2 regions of the Streptomyces sp. RGM 3693 genome follow, and region 1 is predicted to be linked to the other one. Evidence: riboswitches for the same ligand, from Rfam matches in the RefSeq annotation. Region 1 holds a riboswitch; the other holds the start of a gene.

Region 1 (4,438 bases):
AACATCCGCGCCGCCGTCCAGCATCTGCGGGCGCGGGGGCTGGACGACCTGACGCGGATGACGCTGATGAGCGATGGCGCGACGGTCTACGAGTGCACCTCGCCCGACCAGGTCGTGGATCTGCTCCAGGGCGGCCAGGGCGTCTTCGGGATCGCCGTGGGCGTGGTGTGGCGGGACGTGGAGGGTGCGCTGTCACAGCTCCACGGGGAGCGGGTGGACACCGGCGAGACGCTGATCGGGAAGAACCCGCACGACGAGTTGGCGCGGCGCCGCAACCGGGCCGGCTGACGGCTCCCGGGCGGTTCCCGGCCCGGGACCGGGTCGATTGTCAGTGGTGTGCGGCAGCATCAGTGGTGTGAGACGTGCGCCGACGATCCTGCATCTGGACATGGATGCGTTCTATGCGGCCGCCGAGCAGGCGGCCAAGCCGAGCCTGCGGGGAAAACCCGTGGTCGTCGGCGGGATCGGGCCGCGCGGTGTGGTCGCCACCGCCTCGTACGAGGCGCGGGTCTTCGGGGTACGTTCGGCGATGCCGACGGCGCAGGCGCGCCGACTGTGCCCCAATGCCGCTTATCTCAATCCCCGGTTCACGCTGTACCGCCAGGTGAGTGAATCGGTCATGGAGCTGCTGCGGGCGTTGTCACCGCTCGTGGAGCCGCTGAGCCTGGACGAGGCCTTCGTGGACCTGGAGGCCGGCGGGGTGGCGGCGGAGACTGCCGCGGTGCGAGCCGTGGGGGAGCAGCTGCGGCGCGATATCCGGGCGGCCACCGGGCTGACCGGTTCGGTGGGGCTGGCCGGCGCCAAGATGCTCGCCAAGATCGCGTCCGAGGCGGCGAAACCGGACGGCCTGGTGGTCATCGAGCCGGGCACCGAGCGGGAACTGCTGGGGCCGATGCCGGTGCGGACGCTGCCCGGGGTGGGGCCGGCGACGGCCGAGACGCTGCGCCGGGCCGGGATCCACACCGTCGCGGAGACCGCGGAGGCCGGCGAGGCGGAGCTGGTGCGGTTGCTCGGCAAGGCGCACGGCACCGGGCTGTACGGGATGGCGCTGGGCCGGGACGAGCGGCCGGTGGTGGCCGAGCGGGATGCGAAGTCGGTGTCGGTGGAGGACACCTTCGAGGTCGACCTGACTGACCGGACGCGGGTGCGGACCGAGGTGCTGCGGCTGGCCGATCGGTGTGTGGTGCGACTGCGGGCGGCCGGGCGGTCCGGGCGCACGGTGGTGCTCAAGGTGCGGAACTACGACTTCTCGACGCTGACCCGGTCGGAGACCCTGCGCGGGCCGACCGACGACCCGGCGGTCGTCCGGGAGGCCGCCGTGCGGCTGCTGGAGACGGTGGACACCACGGGTGGGGTGCGGCTGCTGGGCGTGGGGGTGAGCGGGCTGGCCGACTTCACGCAGGAGGACCTGTTCGCCCAGCTGGCCACGGAGCGGGAGGCGGCGGAGCAGGCGGCGGGCGGGACGGCGGAACCGGAAGCGGCGGGGGTGCCGGAGTCCGGTGCGGAGCTGCCGCGGCGCTGGCACCCGGGGCTGGACGTGGTCCACGAGGAGTTCGGTGCCGGATGGGTGCAGGGCAGTGGCGTGGGGAGGGTGACCGTGCGGTTCGAGACGCCGTGGTCCGCACCGGGGCGGGTGCGGACCTTCGCCGTCGACGATCCGGCGTTGCGGCCGGGCGAGCCCCTGCCGCTGCCGGGCGAACCGGATCAGTCGTCCGCGCCGGCGATCCGCCCGAAGTCGGCGTCGCCGGCCGACGAGGCGGAGTCCGCGGCCGGTGCGGAGATATCCAGGCGGTAGTGGTGGTAGAGCTGGAGTTCCTGCTCGGGGGAGAGGTGCCGGCCGACGCCGAAGTCCGGGGCATCCTTGATCAGCTTGCGGTCGTAGGGGATGTGCAGGCTGTCGCCGACCATCTTGCTCGGTTCCAGGGGAACGAACGCATCCCGACTGAACAGGCCGGTGCGGACGGCCGCCCATTCCGGTTCGCCCGTCGCGTCGTCGAGGTAGACCTCGTCGACGGTCCCTATTTTCGCGCCGTTCCGGTCGAACGCTTTGCGGCCGATGAGGCTCCGGGGATCGATATCGGTTTGCACGGTCCCTCCAATTGGTCGCAACTGCCTTGTGACAACTACGAAACGGCACATTTCATGCCTCGGCCACTCGAAGGATCGTTCCGGCAGTGCGCTGGTAGGCTGGCGAATGGCCGTCGACCCCATGCGGGAGAGTCCTTTGTCGTTCGCGACCAGGGGCGCCGAAGGAGCAAATCCTCCCCGGAATCTCTCAGGCACACGTACCGCATGGATGAGGTCACTCTGGAAAGCAGGGCGGGCCACGGGCAGGTACATGCCGGAACCCTTCCTCACCGACGGTGAAAGCCGGACCGCAGCGCGCGGGCCGGTGAAGCTCTCAGGTTGAGATGACAGAGGGGGAGGCCGTCCGGGCACCAGCGCCGTGGTGCCCCTCGTAGGTCGTACTGACCAGGAGGCCCCCGCAGATGACCACCAACCGCATCTCCCTGACCGAACTGGAGCGCGGCACTCCGTTCGAGCGCCGGCACATCGGGCCCGACCACGAGGCGCAGGCCAAGATGCTCGCGCAGGTCGGCTTCGGATCGCTGGACGAGCTCACCGCCACCGCCGTCCCCGACGTGATCAAGAGCGCCGAGGCGCTCGGCCTGCCGCAGGCCCGTACCGAGGCCGAGGTCCTGGCGGAGCTGCACGCGCTCGCCGACCGCAACCAGGTCCTGTCGTCCATGATCGGACTCGGCTACTACGGCACGTTCACCCCGCCGGTGATCCTGCGCAACGTCATGGAGAACCCGTCCTGGTACACGGCCTACACGCCCTACCAGCCGGAGATCTCGCAGGGCCGCCTGGAGGCCCTGCTGAACTTCCAGACCGTGGTCGCCGACCTGACCGGACTGCCCACCTCCGGTGCGTCCCTCCTGGACGAGGGCACCGCCGCCGCCGAGGCGATGGCGCTCGCCCGCCGGGTCGGCAAGGTCAAGCAGGGCGTCTTCCTGGTCGACGCGGACTGTCTGCCGCAGACCGTCGCCGTCATCCAGACCCGCGCCGAACCGACCGGCGTGGAGGTCGTGGTCGCCGACCTCACCGACGGCATCCCGGACGAGATCGCCGAGCGCGGTGTCTTCGGCGTACTGCTCCAGTACCCTGGCGCGTCCGGCGCCGTGCGCGACCCGCGGGCGGTGATCGAGCGGGCGCACGAGCTGGGCGCGATCGTCACCGTCGCCGCCGATCTGCTGGCGCTGACGCTGCTCACCTCGCCCGGCGAGCTCGGCGCCGACATCGCGATCGGCACCAGCCAGCGCTTCGGTGTCCCGATGGGCTTCGGCGGGCCGCACGCCGGCTACATGGCCGTCCGCGAGCAGTACGCCCGCAGCCTGCCCGGCCGCCTGGTGGGCGTCTCCGTCGACGCCGACGGCAACAAGGCCTACCGCCTGGCACTGCAGACCCGCGAGCAGCACATCCGCCGTGAGAAGGCCACCAGCAACATCTGCACCGCGCAGGTGCTGCTCGCCGTCATGGCCGGGATGTACGCCGTGTACCACGGCCCCGACGGGCTGCGCACCATCGCCCGCCGCACCCACCGGTACGCCGCGATCCTGGCCGAGGGCCTCAAGGCCGGCGGCGTCGAGCTGCTCCACGACGGCTACTTCGACACCCTGACCGCCCGGGTGCCCGGCCGGGCCGCCGAGGTCGTCGCCGCGGCCCGCGAGGCCGGCGTCAACCTCCGCCAGGTCGACGCCGACCTGGTCGGCATCGCCTGCGACGAGACCACCGGGCGCGCCCAGCTGGCCGGCGTCTGGGGCGCGTTCGGGGTCCACGGCGACATCGACGCGCTGGACGCGGCCGCCGCCGACGCCCTTCCGCAGTCGCTGCAGCGCACCGACGACTACCTCGGCCACCCGGTCTTCCACCAGCACCGCTCCGAGACCGCGATGCTGCGCTACCTGCGCACCCTCGCCGACAAGGACTACGCGCTGGACCGCGGCATGATCCCGCTCGGCTCCTGCACGATGAAGCTGAACGCCACCACCGAGATGGAGCCGGTCACCTGGCCCGAGTTCGGCCAGCTGCACCCCTTCGCCCCGGCCGACCAGGCCGAGGGCTACCTCACGCTCATCCGGGAGTTGGAGGAGCGGCTCGCCGCGGTCACCGGCTACGACAAGGTGTCCATCCAGCCCAACGCCGGCTCCCAGGGCGAGCTGGCCGGTCTGCTCGCCGTCCGCGCCTACCACCGTGCCAACGGGGACGAGCAGCGCACCGTCTGCCTGATCCCGTCGTCGGCGCACGGCACCAACGCCGCCAGCGCCGTGATGGCCGGTATGAAGGTCGTCGTCGTCAAGACCGGTGAGGACGGCGAGGTCGACGCCGACGACCTGCACGCCAAGATCGAGAAGCACCGGGACGAACTGGCCGTCCT
Region 2 (4,438 bases), on a different contig from region 1:
CAGCCAACCGCCCTCGAACGGGGCGGAGTTCGCCAGCGAGGGGTCGGCGACGACGTCCTCGTTGACCTCGGTGATCTCGCCGTCCACGGGCGAGTAGAGGTCGCTGACGGACTTGGTCGACTCCAGCTCGCCGCAGGACTCGCCCGCGGTGACGGTGGCCCCGACCTCGGGGAGCTGCACGAAGACGACGTCGCCGAGGGCGTTGGCCGCGTGCTCGGTGATGCCGACCGTCGAGACGCCGCCCTCGGCGTCCGACAGCCACTCGTGCTCCTTGCTGTAGCGCAGCTGCTGGGGGTTGTCCATGGCTTGATTCTCCTGTACGCGAGGGTGTGATCGTGAAGGGGGGCACCTCCCGGACGAAGTCCGGGGGGAGGGTCTTGCCCAGTGAGACACGTGATGCCGGACGCAAAGGCGCAGGTCCGCGGCGGGCACCGCGGCCGCGCCGGCGCCGCCTGCTACTTCTGCCGCTTGTAGAAGGGCAGCGCGATGACCTCGTACGGCTCGTGCGTGCCGCGGATGTCCACCCGGACGCCCTCCGTGCCCGGTGCGGCGTACCCGGCGTCGACGTAGGCGATGGCGATCGGCTTGCCGAGGGTCGGGGACGGCGCTCCCGAGGTGACCTCGCCGATCACCGTGCCGTCGGCCGCCACGACCGGGTAGCCGGCGCGCGGCACCCGGCGCCCCTCGGCGATCAGGCCGACCAGCTTGCGCGGCGGGTCCTGCTCGGCGCGCTCGGCGGCCGCCCGCAGCGCGGCGCGGCCGACGAAGTCGCCCTCCTTCTCGAACTTCACGACCCGGCCCAGGCCCGCGTCGAAGGGGGTGAGCGCGGTCGTCAGCTCGTGCCCGTACAGCGGCATCCCCGCCTCCAGGCGCAGGGTGTCGCGGCAGGACAGGCCGCACGGGATCAGGCCGACGTCCCGGCCCGCCTCGGTCAGCGCCGTCCACAGGGCGACCGCGTCCGCCGGCCGGACGAACAGCTCGAAGCCGTCCTCGCCGGTGTAGCCGGTCCGGGCGATGAGCACCTCGACGCCGGCGACCGTGCCGGGCAGCCCCGCGTAGTACTTCAGGCCGTCCAGGTCGGCGATGGGGGCACCTCCCTGGTCGAGCGAAGTCGAGACCTTGGGGGAGAGCTTCTTGAGGATGCCGGGGGACTCCGGGCCCTGCACCGCGATCAGCGCGTAGGCGTCCCGGTCGTCGCGGAGCGCGGCGTCGAAGCCCGCCTGCCGGCCGGTCAGCGCGTCCAGCACCACCTGGGCGTTGGAGGCATTGGCGACGACCATGAACTCGCGCTCGGCGAGCCGGTAGACGATCAGGTCGTCGAGGATGCCGCCGTCGGGACCGCAGATCATGGTGTAGCGGGCCCGGCCGACCTTGAGGGCGCCGATGTTGCCGACCAGCGCGTGGTCGAGGAGGGCACCGGCCTGCGGACCGGTGACGGTGATCTCGCCCATGTGGGAGAGGTCGAACAGGCCGGCGCGGGTGCGGACCGCGACATGCTCCTCGCGTTCGCTGCTGTAGCGCAGCGGCATGTCCCAGCCGGCGAAGTCGGTCATGGTCGCGCCGAGCGCGCGGTGCGTGGCATCCAGCGCGGTACGGCGAGGGGCATCAGTCATCGTTCGGGGCTCCCAGGCATGGGTGACAAGACGGTCTCCCCATCTGTCATCGGAACCTGAGAGGTTCACCGGGAGTCCGCGACCGGACCCGGTTTGCACCTTGGGTGGAGCCGCCCCCTTCAGCCGGGCCGCGACTCGCTTTTCAGATCTGCCTCGCCCGCGCGGTATAGGGGCCTGAGAGATTCAAGGGAGGACTTGCTCCTTCGGCGCCCCGCCGTGGCGGCCGGGGACTCTCCCGCGCGGATTCAAGCGGCCGGTATGCAGTTGGCTGGCTGTGCACGAGTGACCAGTGGTGTGCCCGTGGCGGCCACATCATTACACGGGATCGCCGGATACAGGAGCCCCGGCCGCCGCTCCGTGACCGGCCACCCGTACCGCGCCCGGCCGGCCGGGCCCGCCGCCGCGTCGCCCGTCGGCCCCGTCGGACCGTCAGATCCCTTGGTACGGACGGCTACCGCCTTGCTGCTCATTACCTTTTCTTGACACTCTGCGGGAAGGCCGGGTCCCGAACCCGACCTGAGCCGACGGGGAGGGGCGATCACGGTGCACAGCGAAGCGGCGTACGCGACGACGGCGGGGGTGGCACCGCCACAGCCCGCACCACAACCGGCGCCGCCCGCGCCCGCGGCGAAGCGCCGCCCCCGCCCCGCCGCCCGGTCCGACCGGCCCCGGATCATCGATCTGCGGGACGGCGCCCGCGCCGCCCGCACCGCGCTCCGTTTCCCGGCCGGCGACCTGATCGTGATCTCCGGGCTGCCCGGCAGCGGCAAGAGCACCCTGATGGGCCGGGTGGTGCCGCACCACGACGGCCGCGGCGCCCCGGTGCACCGCGTCGACTCCCAGGACGCCCGGGAACGCTGGGAGCGCGGCCGACTGCGCCGCCTCCCGTACGCGCTCTACCGCCCGCTGGTCCGGGTCGCGCACTATCTGGCGCTGCGCCGTGCGGTGCGCTCCGGCGGGAGTGTGGTGGTGCACGACTGCGGGACGCTGGCGTGGGTGCGCCGCTGGCTCTCCCGGGCGGTCCGGCGCGACGGCCGGGGGCTGCACCTGGTGCTGCTCGACGTACCGCCCGAGGCGGCGCTGACCGGCCAACGGGCGCGCGGCCGGGGGGTGTCGCGGTACGCCTTCGCCCGGCACCGCCGGGCGGTCCGCCGGCTGGTCGCCCGGGCCGAGGAGGCCCGGCTGCCGTCGGGCTTCGGCTCCGCGGTGCTGCTGGACCGGACCGCCGCCGGGGCCCTGGAGCGCGTCACGTTCGGCTGACCGGGCCGGGGCCGCCCGCACCCGGCCCCGCTCGCCCGACCATCGTGGCCACCGCCGGCTTCGGCGACCGGCGCTCCGCCCGTTAGGGTCTGACCCACCGGGCGGGCCTGTGGGCCCGCCCCCAGGGTCAGGGGCCGGGCAGCGCGGCCAGTAAGTGGGTGGGTGAGATGAACTATCCGGACAATTACCCGCAGCACGGCGGTCCGGTGTCGGGGGACCTCTCGGGCGCGGGGATACCGCAGCTGGCTTGGCCGGCCAACGAGCTGGAAGAGGTGCTGGCCGCGTCGGTCGGACACCCCGAGGCCGGCGGCCGGATCGTCGAGGTGCTGGGCCGCAGCCGGGTGTGGGTGCCGCTGCCCGAGGGCGGCGGCCCGGAGCGCGGCGGCCTCGGCGCGGCCGGTCTGGACCTGTCGACCGTCGAGATCGGCGGCGCCGCGTACGTCCCGGTCTTCAGCTCCGAGCAGGAGTTCCTGAAGGTCGTCGGCGCGCATCTGTCGTACACCGTCGCGCCCGCGCAGGAGTTCGCCCGCGGGCTGCCCCCGCTGCTGGGCATCGCGGTCAATCCGGGCGGCACCGTCGGTGTCCCGCTGCCGCCGCCCGCGGTGGCCGAACTGTGTCGGATCGGGTGGACGGATCCGGCCGGCCCGCAGGTCGGCGGCGCCCGGGTGCGGCTCTTCGAACCGGACTGGCAGGACGAGCCGGTGGACTTCCTGGCCGCCGCCGGCCTGGCGTTCTCCGGCGCCGGGTTCGTGCTGACCGCCCGGCGCACGCTGGCCAGCGTCGAGGGCGACACGCCGGCGCTCTTCGTCGGCGTGCAGATCGAGGTCGCTCCCGAGCGGCTGCACGACGGCAGCGCCCGCGACGAGGTGCTCGCGGCGCTGGGCCGGGCGCTGGGCCAGGTGCCGGTGCCCTGGCCGGTCCAACTCGTCCTGCTCGACATCGCCCAGGGCGACCCGGTCGCCGACTGGATGCTGGAGCGCGTGCGGCCCTTCTACACCCGGGACCACTCGTAAGCTGGTGGAACGACGGGCGGGCGCAGGCCCTGCCGGCAGAAGGGACGGACCACGTGAGCGCGGGTGCGCATCAGGGAGCGGCGGCGGCCGACCAGGTCGAGCAGATGCTGCGGCAGGTCTCGCCCGGGCGCTATGACGCCTACGAGGCGCTGCTTCAGGCCCTCGCACACGGACAGGTCTGGATGCTCCTGTGGCACGGCCGGGCCGGACAACCCGATGCGCAGTACGGGAACATGGAGGTCGACGGGCTGGGCTACGCCCCCTGTGTGACCTCCGCGGCCGAACTCGCCGCCTCCGGCTGGACCCGCGACCACGAACTCGTCACCGGCCCCGAGATCGCCGCCGCCCTCTTCCCCGACCGCTGGGGGCTGTGGCTGAATCCGCACGCTCCCGGCGGCGGGGTCGGCGTCCCCTGGCTCGACCTGCGCCGGATCGCCGCCGGCCTCGACCGCCTGCCCGCCGGCCCGCTGCGGATCTCCGAACCGGTCATCGACATCCCGCAGTTCTACGCCCTGCTCGCGCAGAACGCCCACCGGACGCTCCCGGTGCGGT

Evidence for each region. A riboswitch is a leader RNA that binds a small molecule or an ion and turns the genes downstream of it on or off. The one in region 1 is predicted to bind glycine.
Region 2: it holds a riboswitch for glycine, as region 1 does, so the genes downstream of both, gcvT (glycine cleavage system aminomethyltransferase GcvT) here and gcvP (aminomethyl-transferring glycine dehydrogenase) in region 1, are expected to answer to the same signal.

Annotation. Positions count from the first base shown of each region.
Region 1 covers NZ_JBMPPQ010000003.1:1,506,314-1,510,751, reverse strand. Annotated here, with positions in the region: gene ACO0M4_RS35170 (MerR family transcriptional regulator) at 1-288, shown strand, start outside; gene ACO0M4_RS35165 (DNA polymerase IV) at 356-1,795, shown strand; gene ACO0M4_RS35160 (PRC-barrel domain-containing protein) at 1,705-2,088, opposite strand; glycine riboswitch at 2,203-2,301, shown strand; gene gcvP (aminomethyl-transferring glycine dehydrogenase) at 2,490-4,438, shown strand, end outside.
Region 2 covers NZ_JBMPPQ010000001.1:766,542-770,979, forward strand. Annotated here, with positions in the region: gene gcvH (glycine cleavage system protein GcvH) at 1-303, opposite strand, end outside; gene gcvT (glycine cleavage system aminomethyltransferase GcvT) at 456-1,613, opposite strand; glycine riboswitch at 1,766-1,861, opposite strand; gene ACO0M4_RS03230 (AAA family ATPase) at 2,151-2,873, shown strand; gene ACO0M4_RS03235 (enhanced serine sensitivity protein SseB) at 3,041-3,886, shown strand; gene ACO0M4_RS03240 (enhanced serine sensitivity protein SseB C-terminal domain-containing protein) at 3,940-4,438, shown strand, end outside.